DNA from 2 places in the Paraburkholderia sp. GAS206C genome. Region 1 is predicted to be linked to the other one. Evidence: riboswitches for the same ligand, from Rfam matches in the RefSeq annotation. Region 1 holds a riboswitch; the other holds the start of a gene.
The links. A riboswitch is a leader RNA that binds a small molecule or an ion and turns the genes downstream of it on or off. The one in region 1 is predicted to bind glycine.
Positions count from the first base shown of each region.

Region 1 (8,051 bases):
TGGCGCCACCTTCCACGCGCCGGTGATCGAGCACTGCGGCCGGGCCACGGTCGCTGCGATCGCGACAAGCAAGCCCGAGCCGGCTCGGGCCGACTATCCGCACGCCAAAGTCGTGCCCGATCTCGATGCGCTGCTCGCGCTCGACGACATCCAATGCGTGGTGATTGCCACGCCAAATGACACCCACTTCGACTTCGCCAAACGCACGCTCGAAGCCGGCAAGCACGTGGTGGTCGACAAACCGGTCACGCTGACGGCCACGGAGGCGCTCACGCTCGCCAACCTGGCGCTGGCGCGAGGCCTCACCTTCGCGCCGTTCCACAACCGTCGCTGGGACGGCGATTTCCTCACCGTTCGCGACCTGCTCGCCAGCGGTGAGCTGGGCCGTATTACCCACTACGAGTCGCATTTCGACCGCTTCCGTCCGGATGTGCGGCCGCGCTGGCGCGAGGAAGCGTCGCGTGGCGGCGGCCTGCTGTTCGATCTCGGGCCGCATCTGATCGACCAGGCGCTGGCGCTCTTCGGCACGCCCGCCACGGTGTCGGCCACCGTCAAAACGCATCGCGATGGCGGGGGCGCCACCGACTACGTTCATCTGCAGCTGGGCTACGCGGATCTCGAAGTCGTGCTGCACGCGACCACCCTCACCGCGCTCGCGCCGCCGCGCTTTGCAATCGACGGCACGCGCGGCAGCTACGTCAAGCGTGAACTCGACACCCAGGAAGATCAGTTGCGAGCGGGTTTGCGCCCGGGTGACGCCGGCTTTGCTGGCGGCAACCCGGCGGGTCTGCTGCGCGTACTGGACGCGAGCAATCAGGAAACCGAACGCGCCCTGCCGACCCGCGACGGCGACTATATCGGCTTCTACCGCTCGCTGGCGGCAGCCATCCTCGATGGCGAGCGTTTCCCGGTCAGCCCTCAGGACGCCGTCGACGTCATGACGATCATCGAACTGGCCGCGCGCAGCGAAGAGGAAGGCCGGCGCCTGCCCTTTGAACGAATCCGCTGAGATCGCCGCGCAAGTCTCAGCTTACATGCTGACAACCGCTGCTAACAGTTCCGAAAGGGACGCTCCGTTACAATATGTTTCTGAATTAAGGTCATCGTGTGGCTGCGGCTAGCCGTTGCTTCACGATATCGATCTAACCGTCGATCAAGACCACGACGACCGCAGGCAACTGCATGGGACCGGAGTAAGCGCTCAAGCGCTAACTCCGACCAACAAAAGGAGAGTACGCATGCAACGTTTCACCCGTGCGCTGGCAAGTCTGGCACTGGTTTCTTCGCTGGCCGCCTGTGTGGTCCCGCAACAGGCACCGCCCCCGGGACCTAACCCGCACGAAATCGCAGTTCAGCGCCTGAATCAGGTTTACGGTCGTGCCGACAACCTGAGCCGCCGCATCGACAATCACGTCAATCAAGGCTACTACCCGCCCCCGCAAGGTGGCGCGCTGCATCACCGCCTCGACGTGATCCGTCAGGAAGCGCGTGACATGTCTGCCCAGCATGGTGGTGGCCTGTCGGGTGAAGAGCAGCGCGTGCTGAACCAGGAACTCGACGGCGCAGCACACGCGATCGGCGAGTAAGCCGCTCAGTCAATCTGTTCGGCAATTCGCTGTGAAAGCACAGGCGCGGGGGTCATTCCCCGCGCTTTTTTTTGGCGCTCGCACCGCCCGCTGCACCGCCGCATAGCTCTCTAAAGCCTTCATTTGACAAGCCTCGGGGCCTCGCGTACATTCGCCGCACGCGTCGGGAGAGAGCGTTGGCCGCCATGTTTTTTGCGGGCCGCGCCGCCGAAGGGGCACACCCACAAACTCTCAGGCAAAAGGACCGGCTGCGTCGAAGAACCCGTCTGATTCCGGCATCGTCCGGGCTTCATCAGGCACCGGTTTTTCGCACTCTGGAGAGCGGCAGTAGCCACCGGCATCGACCATCATCGAGCCAGGCAGGCTGCCCACCGAAGGGGCGCGCGTTTCACCGTGATGGCTTGCAGGCACTTGCGAACCCGCCCGGCAGCGCAATCTCTCAGGTATCGAGGACAGAGGGGTCATGCATGGCATCGCTCGCAGGCTTTTGGCCGCGAGGAATGAAGCCGCATGGCCTTTTTGTTATCCGTCGAGATTGCCTGAGGCCCTGATGACCGAACTCAAACACACCCCGCTTAACGCCACCCATCGCGCGCTGAAGGCCCGCATGGTCGATTTCGGCGGCTGGGACATGCCCGTCAACTACGGCTCGCAAATCGACGAACACCACGCGGTGCGCACCGACGCCGGCATGTTCGACGTGTCGCACATGTGTGTGGTCGATTTCACCGGTGAGCGCGTCCGCGCGTTTTTCGAACACGCAATCGCTAACAACGTGGGCAAGCTGCAAGCGCCGGGCAAGGCGCTCTACACCTGCCTGCTGAACCCGAACGGCGGCGTGATCGACGATCTGATCGTCTATTTCTTCTCCGAAACCCACTTCCGCCTGGTGGTCAATGCCGCCACCGCAGAAAAGGACATCGCCTGGTTCGGCAAGCTCAACGCCGAAGGCGGCTATGGCCTGACCATCACGCCGCGCCGCGATCTGTCGATCGTCGCCGTGCAAGGTCCGAACGCCCGCGAAAAGGTCTGGCAAGTCGCGCCGTCCACCCGTACGTCCACCGAACTCCTCAAGCCGTTTAACGCCGCCATCGTCGAGAACACGCCGTTCGGCGAGTTGATGGTTGCCCGCACCGGCTACACCGGCGAAGACGGTTTCGAAATCGTGCTGCCTTCCACGTCCGTCTGCGAGTTCTGGGACGCATTGGTGCGTCAGGGCGTGCGCCCCGCCGGTCTCGGCGCGCGCGACACGCTGCGCCTCGAAGCCGGCATGAATCTGTACGGCCAGGACATGGACGACAATGTCTCGCCGCTTGACGCCGGTCTCGCCTGGACCGTGGATCTGAATTCGCCGCGCGACTTCGTCGGCAAGGCGAAGCTCGAAGCCGACGGTTGCCAGTGCGCTTTCGTCGGATTGATCCTGCAAAAGGAAAACGGCAAGGCTGCCGGCGTGCTGCGCGCCCATCAGAAGGTCGTCACGCCGCACGGTGAAGGTGAAATCACTAGCGGTACATTCTCGCCCACCATGCAGGAATCCATCGCCTTCGCACGCGTGCCGAAGGACGTGAAGCCCGGCGATGTCGTCCACGTGCAAATCCGTGACAAAGCCCTTCCCGCAAGCGTGGTAAAACTGCCGTTCGTGCGCAACGGCAAAGTTCTTGCTGCTTAAGCTTTCGTTGCGCGCGCTTCCTCCTTTTTAAGTTTTTACCGTACACACCGCACAGGAGCATCCGATGAGCATCCCGGCCGATCTGAAATACACCGAATCGCACGAATGGGTCCGCACCGAAGCAGACGGCACGCTGACGGTCGGCATTACCGACCACGCGCAAGAAGCGCTCGGCGACATCGTCTTCTTCGAAGTCCAGGAACTGGGCAAGACCGTTAGCGCCGGCGACACCGTCGCCGTCATCGAATCCGTGAAAGCCGCCTCCGATATCTACGCGCCGGTCTCGGGCGAAATCATCGAAGCCAACACGGCTGTCGCCGACACGCCCGACTCCGTCAACAGCACGCCGTATGACAGCTGGCTGTTCAAGATCAAGCCGGCAGCCGATGCAACGCATGACCGCCTGATCGACGCCGACGCGTACAGCAAGTCGATCGGCGAGTAAGTTATTTCAAACCCGCTTTAACCGTCAGGTGCGGCGTCCGACGAACGCGGACGGCCGCACCGCCAGGAACACCCCATGAAGCTCGAACACCCGGATCGTCTGATGAACCGCACTCCTCTCTCGCTCGCCGCGCTCGAAGTGCATGACGCCTTCGCTGAACGGCATATCGGCCCGGATTCGGCCGACAGCCAGGCGATGCTCGAAGCCCTCGGCTTCGCCTCGCGCGCCGCGCTGATCGACGCCGTGATTCCGAAGACGATCCGCCGCACCGAAACGCTGCCGCTCGGCCCCTTCGCGCAACCGAAGAGCGAGGCCGAAGCGCTCGCCGCGCTGCGTGAGCTGGCCGACAAGAACCAGGTGTTCCGCTCGTATATCGGGCAGGGCTATTACAACGCGCACACCCCGACGGTGATCCTGCGCAACGTACTCGAAAATCCGGCGTGGTACACGGCTTACACGCCGTATCAGCCGGAAATCTCGCAAGGCCGTCTCGAAGCGCTGCTGAACTTCCAGCAGATGATCATCGACCTGACCGGCCTCGCCATCTCCAACGCATCGCTGCTCGACGAGGCCACCGCCGCCGCCGAAGCGATGACGCTGCTGCAACGCGTGGGCAAGCCGAAGTCGAACGTGTTCTACGTCGCCGACGACGTGCTGCCGCAAACCATCGAAGTGGTGAAGACGCGCGCTACGCCGGTGGGCATCGAAGTGAAGGTTGGCCCGGCTGCGGATGCCGCGAGCGCCAACGCCTTCGGCGTGCTGCTGCAATACCCGGGCGTGAACGGCGATGTGCGCGACTACCGTGCCCTGGCTGAAGCTGTCCATGCTGCAGGCGGCTATGTGGTGGTTGCCGCCGATCTGCTCGCGCTCACGCTGCTCACGCCGCCGGGCGAATGGGGCGCGGACGTGGCTGTCGGCAACACGCAGCGTTTCGGCGTGCCGGTCGGCTTCGGCGGTCCGCACGCGGCATATCTCGCCGTGCGCGACGAATTCAAGCGGCAAATGCCGGGCCGTCTCGTTGGCGTCACTGTCGACGCACAGGGCAAGCCCGCGCTGCGTCTCGCGCTGCAAACGCGCGAACAGCACATCCGCCGCGAAAAGGCGACTTCGAACGTGTGTACCGCGCAGGCGTTGCTCGCGATCATGGCCAGCATGTACGCGGTGTATCACGGCCCGCAAGGTCTGAAGACGATTGCCCAGCGTGTGAACCGCGTCGCCGCGCTGCTGGCGGCCGGTGCGAAAAAGCTCGGCTATACGCTCGTCAACGAAGCATTCTTCGACACGCTCACGTTCGAAACCGGCGCCTGCACCCAGGCGCTGCACGACGCGGCGGTCGCCAAACGCATCAACCTGCGCCGCGTGAGCGACACGCGCGTCGGCATCTCGCTCGACGAAACCACCAAGCGCAGCGACCTCGCCGATCTGCTGGCCGTGTTCGCGCAAGCGGCGTTCGTGAGCGAAGTGCCACAAATCGACGCGCTCGACGCCGAACTGCCCGCGGAAAGCTCCGTGCCGGCCGCGCTCGAACGCACCAGCGCGTATCTCACGCACCATGTGTTCAACCGCCATCATTCGGAAACGGAAATGCTGCGCTACCTGCGCAGCCTCTCCGACAAGGACCTGGCGCTCGACCGCTCGATGATCCCGCTCGGCTCCTGCACGATGAAGCTGAACGCGACCTCGGAAATGCTGCCGGTCACGTGGCCTGAGTTCGGTCAGATTCACCCGTTCGCGCCGGCTGAGCAAACTGTCGGCTACCGCGAAATGATCGATCAGCTCGAGCAGATGCTCGTGGCGGCGACCGGTTACGCAGCAGTTTCACTGCAACCGAACGCCGGCTCGCAAGGTGAGTACGCGGGTCTGTTGATCATCCACGCTTATCACGCTTCGCGCGGCGAAGGTCATCGCAGCGTCTGCCTGATTCCCGCTTCGGCGCACGGCACGAACCCGGCGTCGGCGCAGATGGCCGGCATGCAGGTCGTGGTGGTCGCCTGCGATGCGCAAGGCAACGTCGATATTGAAGACCTGAAGGCGAAGGCCGCGCAACACGCCGACAAGCTGGCTGCGATCATGATCACGTACCCGTCGACGCACGGCGTGTTCGAAGCCAACGTGCGCGAAATCTGCGAGATCGTGCATGCACACGGCGGTCAGGTGTACGTGGACGGCGCCAACATGAACGCAATGGTCGGCCTCACGGCGCCGGGCCAGTTCGGCGGCGACGTTTCGCACCTGAACCTGCACAAGACGTTCTGTATTCCGCACGGCGGCGGCGGCCCGGGCGTCGGCCCGGTGGCAGTGGGCGCGCACCTCGCGCAGTTCCTGCCGAACCAGACGTCATCCGGTTACGAGCGTGCGCCGCAAGGCATCGGCGCCGTGTCGGGCGCGCCGTACGGCTCCGCTTCGATCCTGCCGATCTCGTGGATGTACATCGCGATGATGGGCGCGAAAAACCTCACCGCTGCGACCGAAACCGCGATTCTCAACGCCAACTACGTCGCCAACAAGCTGGCGCCGCATTATCCGGTGCTGTACTCGGGCCCCGGCGGACTGGTCGCGCACGAATGCATTCTCGACCTGCGCCCGATCAAGGACACCAGCGGCATCACCGTTGACGACGTCGCCAAGCGCCTCGCCGACTACGGCTTCCACGCGCCAACCATGAGCTTCCCGGTGCCGGGCACGCTGATGGTCGAACCGACCGAATCGGAATCGAAGGAAGAGCTCGACCGTTTCATCGAAGCGATGATTGCGATCCGCGAGGAAATCCGCGCCGTCGAAGATGGCCGCTCCGACCGCGAAGACAATCCGCTCAAGCACGCACCGCACACCGCGGCCGTGGTGATTGCGGACGACTGGAAGCATGCGTATGCGCGTGAAACCGCTGCGTATCCGCTGCCGTCGCTGATTGCGAGGAAGTACTGGCCGCCGGTTGGCCGTGCAGACAACGTGTATGGCGACCGCAACCTGTTCTGCTCCTGCGTACCCATCGCGGATTACGAGTAACCGCGTCGCATCCGCTGGCTTGAACCGCGCGCCACCTGACGGTGACGCGCGGTCCTGTCGTTCGTGCCCGGGAACGGCTAACATCACACACCAATCAGCCCAACGAAGGAGTGTCGCATGGTGCGAAAGGTGCTAATGATGGAAAGCCCGAGCTATTCACGGCGCATGCCGTCCTGGCAGGCCGCGGGCACGCCGCTCGCGACGCTGCTGCTGGTGTGCGGCGCCGTCATGCTGCCGGTGCGGCACGCCCGCGCAGCGATGAATTTCTGTGCAGCGCCAGCGCTGCAAACCAGCGAACGCACGAACGCCGATCCGGGCGTCAAGGCACTGGTCGCCAACGTGGAAGCGCATCTGAACGATCAGGCGCACGCGGTGGCGACCTTGCATACCGAAGGCACCTTACAGCACGAAGGGATCTACGATCAGAGCGTCGAAGCCGAGAAAGATCTGGACCTCCTGCGTGACGCGGCGCTCGCCTGGCGCGCCACCAGTGACGACCGCTATCTGAAACTGGTCGACCGCCTGCTGTACGCCTGGGTCACGACCTATCAGCCGAGCTTCAACCCGATCGACGAAACCCGTTTCGAAGGCTTGATCCTCGCCTACGACATGACCGCAAGCGCGTTGCCGGTGAAAACGCGTAACGCAGCGATGGCGTTTCTGACGAAGCTTGGAAACGGTTACATCGCGCAGATCGACGCGCAACCGCGCCCGCTAACCGGCTCGTTTCGCAATAACTGGCAGAGCCACCGGGTCAAACTGATTGCGATGGCCGCCTTCACGCTCGATAACCGCAAGATGATCAACGCGGCGCAGCGTCTGTTTGTCGAACATATTGGCGACAACATCGAGCCGGACGGTTCGACGATCGACTTCAAGGAACGCGATGCGCTGCATTACGTGACTTACGATCTGCAGCCGCTCGTGACCGCCGCGCTGGCCGCGCGCCGTCACAACCGCAACTGGTTGCCGGAGAAGGCCACCAACGACGCGACGCTGGGCACCGCGCTGAACTGGTTGACGCCCTACGCGTTGGGCACCAAAACGCATGACGAATTTGTGCATTCGGACGTCCCGTTCGATGCGAAGCGTCGCGAAGCCGGCTTGCCCGGCTATTCGGGTGACTGGGATCCGAAGAACGCGGCTGAACTGTTTCACCTGGCGGCGCGTCTCGATGGCCGCTATGCGCCGATCGCGCTGCGGCTCGCGCCGACCCCGCCCGCGTGGCTGGCCGTGTGCCTGCCGCTGCCGGCACGTTAACCCCGTTTTTTATATGCAGGAGCAGTAATGGCAGTCAGTGTGTTCGACCTTTTCAAAATCGGCATTGGTCCGTCCAGTTCGCATA
Region 1 is NZ_JBNDKR010000007.1:351,486-359,536, reverse strand. Features, by position in the region: gene P3T20_RS21325 (oxidoreductase) at 1-1,009, shown strand, start outside; gene P3T20_RS21320 (hypothetical protein) at 1,239-1,586, shown strand; glycine riboswitch at 1,741-1,844, shown strand; glycine riboswitch at 1,891-2,052, shown strand; gene gcvT (glycine cleavage system aminomethyltransferase GcvT) at 2,137-3,255, shown strand; gene gcvH (glycine cleavage system protein GcvH) at 3,320-3,700, shown strand; gene gcvP (aminomethyl-transferring glycine dehydrogenase) at 3,776-6,706, shown strand; gene P3T20_RS21300 (alginate lyase family protein) at 6,872-7,966, shown strand; gene P3T20_RS21295 (L-serine ammonia-lyase) at 7,994-8,051, shown strand, end outside.

Region 2 (8,051 bases), on a different contig from region 1:
TCCAATGTTTCTGGGCTAGGACTTTACTCCGGGAAACGGTCGCCGAACATCGGCAGACCGCTCGCGGATTGCTCCCTGGTTGCCTCGTCCTGCAATACGTCCCAGTGCTCGGCGAGCTTGCCGTCTTCGAAGCGGACCACGTCCGCTGCAATCCACGCGGCTGGCCTGCCGCTGCCGGAGAAACGGCCATGCGCGATCACGTAGTCGCCTTCGGCCACGATCAGCTGGTTCTCATAACGTAGCGTGTCAGGCAGCGTGCGGATCAGACCGAACAGCCCGTCGCGCCCCGGTGCAATGTGTGCGCTGTGCTGGATATAGCGGTCCGACCAGAAGCGTTCGGCGGCCGCGTAGTCGCGCTTGTTGAAAAGCGTATCGAAAGCCTCGAGGACGAGGGCCTTGTTCTGCTCAGGCGTGGTTGTGCTCATGTCAGTCTCGATAGATGAAGGTAGATGAGTCGAAGCGCCGCCGGACGTCCCGGACGTCGACGGAACGCAGAGCCGGAACGGTTGCGTGGTGAAGTAAAGATAACGGCGGCTGAGCGGCAGCGGTAGCCGCTCTTTTTCGCTATCTCTTATGTATGCGGCGCATAGATGGCCGCGCTTCACGGCGCAGATCGGCCATGAGGTGTTCGACGACTGCGCGCCCTGCCGCGCGGGTTGCCCGGCCCATTGGAAAGTACGCATGCACTGGGACGTCGTCGGTCGTCCAGTCGGCCAGCAGCCTGACGAGCGAACCATCGGCCAACTCGCGCCGGCACGCCCATTCGGTCGTGGAGGTAATGCCGATGCCCCCTACCGCGGCAGCGACGGCGCCCTCGTTTTCGTTGGTCGAAAAATGCGCTTCGAGATCGACCACCACCTCTTCGCCCGCACGCTCGAATTTCCAGCCCGACGGGACCACCGACGCCGGCCCGCCGACGATGCGATGCCGCGTGAGATCCTCCGGCCTCTCCGGCGCGCCATAACGGTCCACATAGTCGCGCGAGGCGATGATCACGCGCTGGATCTGCGTAATCAGCGTGGCGGTTGCGCTCGAATCGACCAGCCGCCCGAGCCGGATAGCGACATCCACCGCATCCTTGACGAGATCCTGCGGACGGTCGCCCAGCAAAACCTGCAGACGTAGCTCCGGATGAAGTTCGAGAAACGGTGTTAGACGCGGGATGACCTCGCGAATCGCCACACTGGCCGGCATGCTCATGCGCAGCATGCCGCGCAGTTCGCCGCCATCGCGTACGCTGTGTTCGGCGTCTTCGAGCGCGATCAGGATTGAATCGAGGCGCGCGAGGAACTCGGCGCCGGCCTCGGTCAGCACGACGGCACGCGTGGTCCGCGTGAGCAGCCGCGCGCCGAGGTCGGTTTCCAGATCGGCGATGATGCGCGATACCTGCGATTGCGACAGCCCGCATTCGCGCGCCGCAGCGGAGAAGCTGCCAAGACGGGCGACACGGGTGTAAAGCTTGAGGGAGAGGATGTCCTTCACGGTGGCGGCTGTAGGTGGTTGCTGGAGGCGGGTGAGCCTGGGCAAAGGCTATACGATTGATGCATATTTCGCAAATGTCAGGCGAATCCAGTGCATGGTTGCCGGGTCGCGTGTCATCCTGATGTTCGAACCAGGCCGCATTACAGAAATCGCTTGCCCAATCTTTTGGGAAAGGCTACCTTTACGCCGTTCTACACGCTGTCGCGGGAGAGACTGTCACGCCGAAAGGCGGTGGCGGCGCCGACGGAGCAACCGCCCCGGAAACTCTCAGGCACAAGGACCGCCCAGCGGGAACATCTGGAGAGCGGCGCTTTCAGCGCCCACCGAAGGGGATTTCCGTCCGCCCGGCAACGGGATGCACACGGAAAGAAACTCTCAGGTACATGGACAGATGGGGCATGGAAGCCGGAAACGGCCGTGCTCACTCACTCTGGACCATGACATGTCACGTATAGCCATCATCGGCGCCGGCATTACCGGCGTCACGACCGCTTACGCCCTTGCGCAACGCGGCTTCAACGTCACCGTGTTCGAACGCCATCGCTATGCTGCGATGGAAACCTCTTTCGCCAACGGCGGCCAGCTCTCGGCCAGCAACGCGGAAGTGTGGAACAGCACCGCGACGGTCCTCAAGGGCCTGCGCTGGATGCTGACCCGCGACGCACCGCTCCTGCTCAATCCCCTGCCGAACTGGCACAAGTACTCGTGGATGGGTGAATTTCTGCGGCAGATTCCGCACTACCGCGCGAACACGATTGAAACCGTGCGGCTCGCGATTGCCGCGCGGCAGCATCTGTTTTCGATGGCGGAACGCGAGGGGATCGATTTCGACCTCGAACGGCGCGGCATCCTGCACGTGTACAAAACCCGCAAGGAGTTCGATGCAGCCGCGAAGGTGAATGCATTGCTCAAGGAAGGCGGTCTCGAGCGCGAGCCCGTAAGCGCTGACGAAATCCACCGGATCGAGCCCGCGCTCGACGGCACCTTCCACGGCGGTTTCTTTACACCGTCCGATTCGACCGGCGATATTCACAAGTTCACGCGCGGTCTCGCTCAGGCATGCGAACGCCAAGGTGTCGAATTCCATTACGACACGGAGATTGCTTCGATCACGCGTGATCAGACGGGCGCGTTCAGCATTGCGGCCACGAAAACGGGGCAGCCGTTTCAGCAGTCGTTTGCGCGGGTCGTGGTGTGCGCCGGTGTCAGGAGCCGCGAATTCGCCTCGATGCTGGGCGACCACGTCAACATCTACCCCGTCAAAGGTTATTCGATCACCGTCTGTCTCGACGATGAAGCGAGCCAGCAAGGCGCTCCGTGGGTCAGCCTGCTCGACGACAGCGCGAAGATCGTCACCAGCCGCCTCGGCGCCGATCGCTTCCGCGTGGCAGGAACCGCTGAAATCAACGGCTTCAACCGCGATATCAGGGCCGAACGGATTGCGCCCCTGGTCGACTGGACGCGCCGTTATTTTCCGCAGGTGAATACGTCGCGCGTCATACCGTGGGCCGGTCTGCGCCCCATGCTGCCGAGCATGTTGCCGAAGGTGGGCAAAGGCCGTTTGCCGGGCGTGTTCTATAACACCGGCCACGGGCATCTCGGCTGGACACTTTCGGCGGCCACGGCTGCAGGTGTAGCGGACGTGATCGAGCAGACCAGCCGGCGCGCGGCCTAGCCCTCTCCGGCTGCTCGCGGGCGTTCAGAAGCAGCTTGCGCTCTCGCCTCAACGTGTGCATCATGCATATATGCACACTGCACACGTTGAGGCATCGTCATGACGCAGCGCACCGAAAACCTCCTCGGCGTACTCGCCCTGCTGGTGACAGACGAGATGAACGCGCTGAACACCGTGGCCGCCCTCGCCGGCCCCACGGCGCGCGCCATGCTCAACGCCGTTGGCCAGTACCCCGATTCGTCCATCGAAGTACTGCGCGATGCGGTGGACCTTTCGCATCCGGCGGCGGTCCGTGCGGTGGCGGGGCTCGTCGAAGCGGGCCTGATCGAGAAAAAGCCCGGCCCCGACAAGCGCGCTGTAGCGCTCGCCCTCACCGCCACCGGCAAGCGTGAAGCAAAGCGCATGCAGACCGCGCGCGAACGGATGTTGCAGCGCGTGGTCAGCCGTCTCGACGCGGACGAACGCATCGTGTTCGAAGACCTGCTGATCAAGATTCTCTGGCATGAAACGCGTGATCCAGCGCATGCCATGCAGCTGTGTCGTCTGTGCGACGAGGGCCCTTGCCTGAAGGCAGGCTGCCCGGTCGAATGCCGCGACCAGGGCTTGCCCATGCCACAGCGGAGCGGCGCATGAATTCCGCGGTCTCTGCACGCTGGCGTGCGATTGGAGCGCTGACCGCCGTGTCGGCGTTCACGCAGATCGGCCAGTTCGGCATCGGCTTCATGGTCTTGCCTGTGTGGCTGGCTCATCAAGGGCTCGACGCACCGCGAGCCGGGCTCTTTTCCGCAGTTCAGTGGGCGGGCATGTTTACCGGGTTGCTTTCGGCGCCACGGCTGGTGGAGCGGTTCGGCGCCAGGCGCACCGTGTTGCTCGCGCTGGCGGCAACGGTCATCGCCTTCGCCAGCATCCGCGCACTAACCTGGCCTCTATGGATCGTCCCCGGCTTTCTGATCGGACTCGGCATGGGGCTGCGCTGGATCGCGAACGAGACCTGGCTTTACCGGCTGGTTCCTGCGGATGCCAGCGGGCGCGTGGTCGGCATGCACGAAGCGTTGATCGCCGTCGCGGGGGTGATTGGTCCAGCGCTTGCTGCGTGGTGCGGGGTCGACGGGCCGATCATTTTTATAGCCGGCGCGGCATGTACGTTCGCCGCGGCCGTCCCGCTCTGGCTGGCAGGTTCCGATGCCGCCGGTGACGCAAACACACAAAGCAGCCAACTCGCTCGCGCGTCCGGGGTTCATGAAGTTCCTGATGAAGTTCCTGATGAAGTTCCTGACGATACCGAATCTGACGAAGCCGCCGATGCTCTCCAGGCCGCCCGGTCCGCTCAGCACGCCGCCAGCAGGCAGGCAAACGGTATCGACCCGCTGATCGCCCTGGGCATGGTGGTCGTGGTGGTAGGCGGCCTGGGCGATGGCGCGCTATTCGGCCTCTTTCCCCTCTTCGCCAATGGCCGCGGCCTAAGCGTCACACAGACCGCCACACTGCTGACCTGTTTCGGCGTTGGCGGCATGGTCCTGCAGTTTCCAGTCGGCTGGCTAGCGGATCGCACTGACCTGCCGACGGCGGTCATGTTTTGCGCCGCAATCAGTGCGCTATCGATTGTCTCATTCGGACTCGCAGCGCCCGCTTCATGGCTGCTCAGCGCGAGCGCGCTGCTGCTAGGCGGTCTGAACAGCGCATTCCTCACGCTCGGTGTCTACGCCGCGGCCTCCGGCGCGAAAGCCGCACTCATTCGCAATATGCGGCTGATTTCGCTGACTTTCTGCGCCAGTTCGATTGTCGGCCCTTTGCTCGCCGGTTTTGCAATGAAAGCGCTCGGCAACGACATGCTGATATGGCAGTTGGCGCTGGCGAGCGGCGCACTCGCCGTCTACACGCTGGGTCTGCTCGAGGGCCGGCGTCAGCCGCGCGGAGCGTCCTCCACGAGCTAACGCCAACGTCAGTGCCGCTGAAGCATCAACGTGTACCGGCTACCTTGCGCTGCCGCCACAGGCACAACACATCGCATGCAATATGCGCCGCGGCAATCGCGGTGATCTCGCTCTGATCATAGGCCGGCGCCACTTCCACGACATCGGCGCCAATCAGATTCACACCGGTCAGGCCGCGCACGATCGCCAGCCCTTGCGCCGACGACAGGCCGCCTGCGACCGGCGTGCCCGTACCCGGTGCAAAGGCCGGGTCGAGGCAGTCGATATCGAAGGTCAGATACGCGGGACGCTCGCCGACAATCGACATGATCCGCTCCACCGAGGCTCGCGTACCGTGCTCGTGCACCCACGCGGCATCGAGGATATTGATGCCCATGAAGTCGTCGTTCCACGTGCGGATGCCGACCTGCACCGAGGTCTGCGGGTCGATCAGGCCGTCCTTGACCGCCTTGTAGAACATTGAGCCGTGATTCAGGCTGTCCGGGCTGTCGTCGGCCCAAGTATCGCAGTGTGCGTCGAAGTGGATCAGCGACAGCGGCTTGCCATACTTCTCGGCATGCGCGATCAGCAGCGGATAGGTGATGTAGTGATCGCCACCCAGCGTCAGCATCTTCGCATCCGAGCGCAGGATCGTGCGCGCATGCTCGACGATTGCGGGCTTGATAGTCAGCGGATTGTGCGCGTCGAACCAGCAGTCGCCGTAGTCGGTCACGGCGAGATCGTCGAACGGATTGAAGCCCCACGGATAAGGGTACAACTCGGACAACTGCACGCTTGCCGCACGCACCGCAGCGGGACCGAGGCGCGCACCGGAGCGAAAGGTGGTCGCCAGATCGAGTGGAACACCCGAAATAGCCACGTCGACACCGTCGAGCTCGCGCGTGTACTTGCGTCGCATGAACGACAGCACGCCCGCATAGGTGTTTTCGATCGAGGAACCGTACAGGGACGGACGGCGGATTGCACCGTCGCCATAGAGAAGTTCAGTCATGGGATGACCTGATAAAACATGCCGGCAACACGCGCGAGGTTTCCCGAGGTTGTACGCGTATCGCCCGGCTTCGGATTCATTGGGAACGCGACGGTGCCGTAATCGCGCACCGCCGCGCTGGCTTGCGAATCCTTTAGCGCAGCCGCACCAGCGTAGACTTCAGCTCGGTGTACTTCTCCAGTGCGTGCAACGACTTGTCGCGGCCGTTGCCCGATTGCTTGTAGCCGCCGAACGGGAAATTCATGTCTCCCCCTTCGTCGTAGCAGTTGACCCACACAGTGCCGGCCCGCAGGCTGCGCGCCATTTCGTGAGCGGTGGTCAGATTCGAAGTCCAGACTGCAGCAGCCAGACCGTATTCACTATTGTTCGCAATCCTGATGGCTTCTTCCGCCGTATCGAACGTGATGACCGACAGCACCGGTCCAAAGATTTCTTCACGTGCAATTTTAGCATCGGCCTGGGTGTCGAAAATGGTCGGCTCGATATAGTAGCCACCGCTCTCCTGCTTCACGCGGCCGCCCCCGAGCAGCAGCTTCGATTCCGCGCGGCCCGCTTCGATATAGCCCAGCACGCGGTCCAGTTGCACCTGGTCGACAATTGCGCCCATCGAGGTCTTCGGGTCCAGCGGATTGCCCGGTGTATAACCGCGTGCAGCGGCGATCAGCTTGTCGAGGAACACGTCCTTGATGTCGCGATGCACGAGCAGGCGCGAACCAGCCGTGCACATCTCGCCCATGTTGTAAAAGATCGCGCCCGCGGCGGCGTTGGCGGCGCGGTCGAGGTCCGCACAGTCCGGCATCACGATGTTGGGCGACTTGCCGCCCAGTTCGAGCCATACGCGCTTCAGATTCGACTGCCCGGCGTACTGCATGATGAGTTTGCCCACATTGGTCGAGCCGGTGAAGGCGAGACAATCTACGTCTGGATGCAGCGCGAGCAGCTTGCCCGGCTCACCGGCGCCCGGCACGACATTGAACACGCCCGCCGGAATACCCGCTTCGTGGGCAAGTTGCGCGATACGGATGGCCGTCAGCGGCGACTTCTCGGAGGGCTTCAGCACCACGCTATTGCCGGCCGCCAGCGCCGGGCCGAACTTCCACGACGCCATCAGGATCGGAAAATTCCACGGCACTACCGCCGCCACGACGCCGATCGGCTCACGCGTGACCAGCCCCACCAGATGATGATCGGCCGGGGCCACTTCGCCACCGATCTTGTCGATCGCCTCGGCAAACCATTCAACGCAGTACGCGGCGCCCGGCACGTCCACCGAAGTCGTATCGCCGATCGGCTTGCCGGCGTCGAGCGTTTCGAGCAGCGATAGCTCGTCGAGGTGCTCGCGCATCAAGCCGGCCCAACGCAGCAGGACAGCTTTGCGCTGGCGCGGATTCAGCCCGGACCACACATGCGAATCGAAGGCGCGGCGCGCCGCCGCAACCGCCGCGCCGACATCGTCCGCCGCGCTATCGGCCACCTTGACGAGCAGCTTGCCGTCGATCGGGCTCAGGCAATCGAAGGTGCGCCCGCTCGCAGCATGGCGATATTCGCCGTCGATAAACGCGCGGCCTTCGATCGAAAGCGTTGCGGCCTTGTCCTGCCAGTAAGCCAGAGTCTTTTCCATCAGGATGCCTCAATGTTATGCGTTCGACGTCCAGCGTGAGAGCCGCCCTCGCAGCCATCACGAGCGTCGCAACGACGTTGACGCGGAAAGTCTAGAAGCTCGGCGGCGAATTCGCCGAGACGATTTCGCAGACGTGTTCCGCGCTGGGATTGCGAAAACGGTGCGGCAAACGGCTTTCGAAGTAGTAGCTGTCACCGGGGTCGAGCAGCCACGTAGCGCCGTCCACGGTCAATTCGATCTGACCGCTGACGATCACCCCGCCCTCGTGTCCGGTGTGCACGAGCATCTCCGGTCCGGTGTCTGAAAGCGGTTGATAGACTTCCCGCAAGATGCCCATGTTGCGGTCTT
Region 2 is NZ_JBNDKR010000001.1:262,331-270,381, forward strand. Features, by position in the region: gene P3T20_RS01250 (nuclear transport factor 2 family protein) at 24-425, opposite strand; gene P3T20_RS01255 (LysR family transcriptional regulator) at 565-1,482, opposite strand; glycine riboswitch at 1,770-1,883, shown strand; gene P3T20_RS01260 (D-amino acid dehydrogenase) at 1,925-3,157, shown strand; gene P3T20_RS01265 (MarR family winged helix-turn-helix transcriptional regulator) at 3,257-3,790, shown strand; gene P3T20_RS01270 (MFS transporter) at 3,787-5,091, shown strand; gene speB (agmatinase) at 5,117-6,082, opposite strand; gene P3T20_RS01280 (aldehyde dehydrogenase) at 6,216-7,703, opposite strand; gene P3T20_RS01285 (cupin domain-containing protein) at 7,795-8,051, opposite strand, start outside.
Region 2: it holds a riboswitch for glycine, as region 1 does, so the genes downstream of both, P3T20_RS01260 (D-amino acid dehydrogenase) here and gcvT (glycine cleavage system aminomethyltransferase GcvT) in region 1, are expected to answer to the same signal.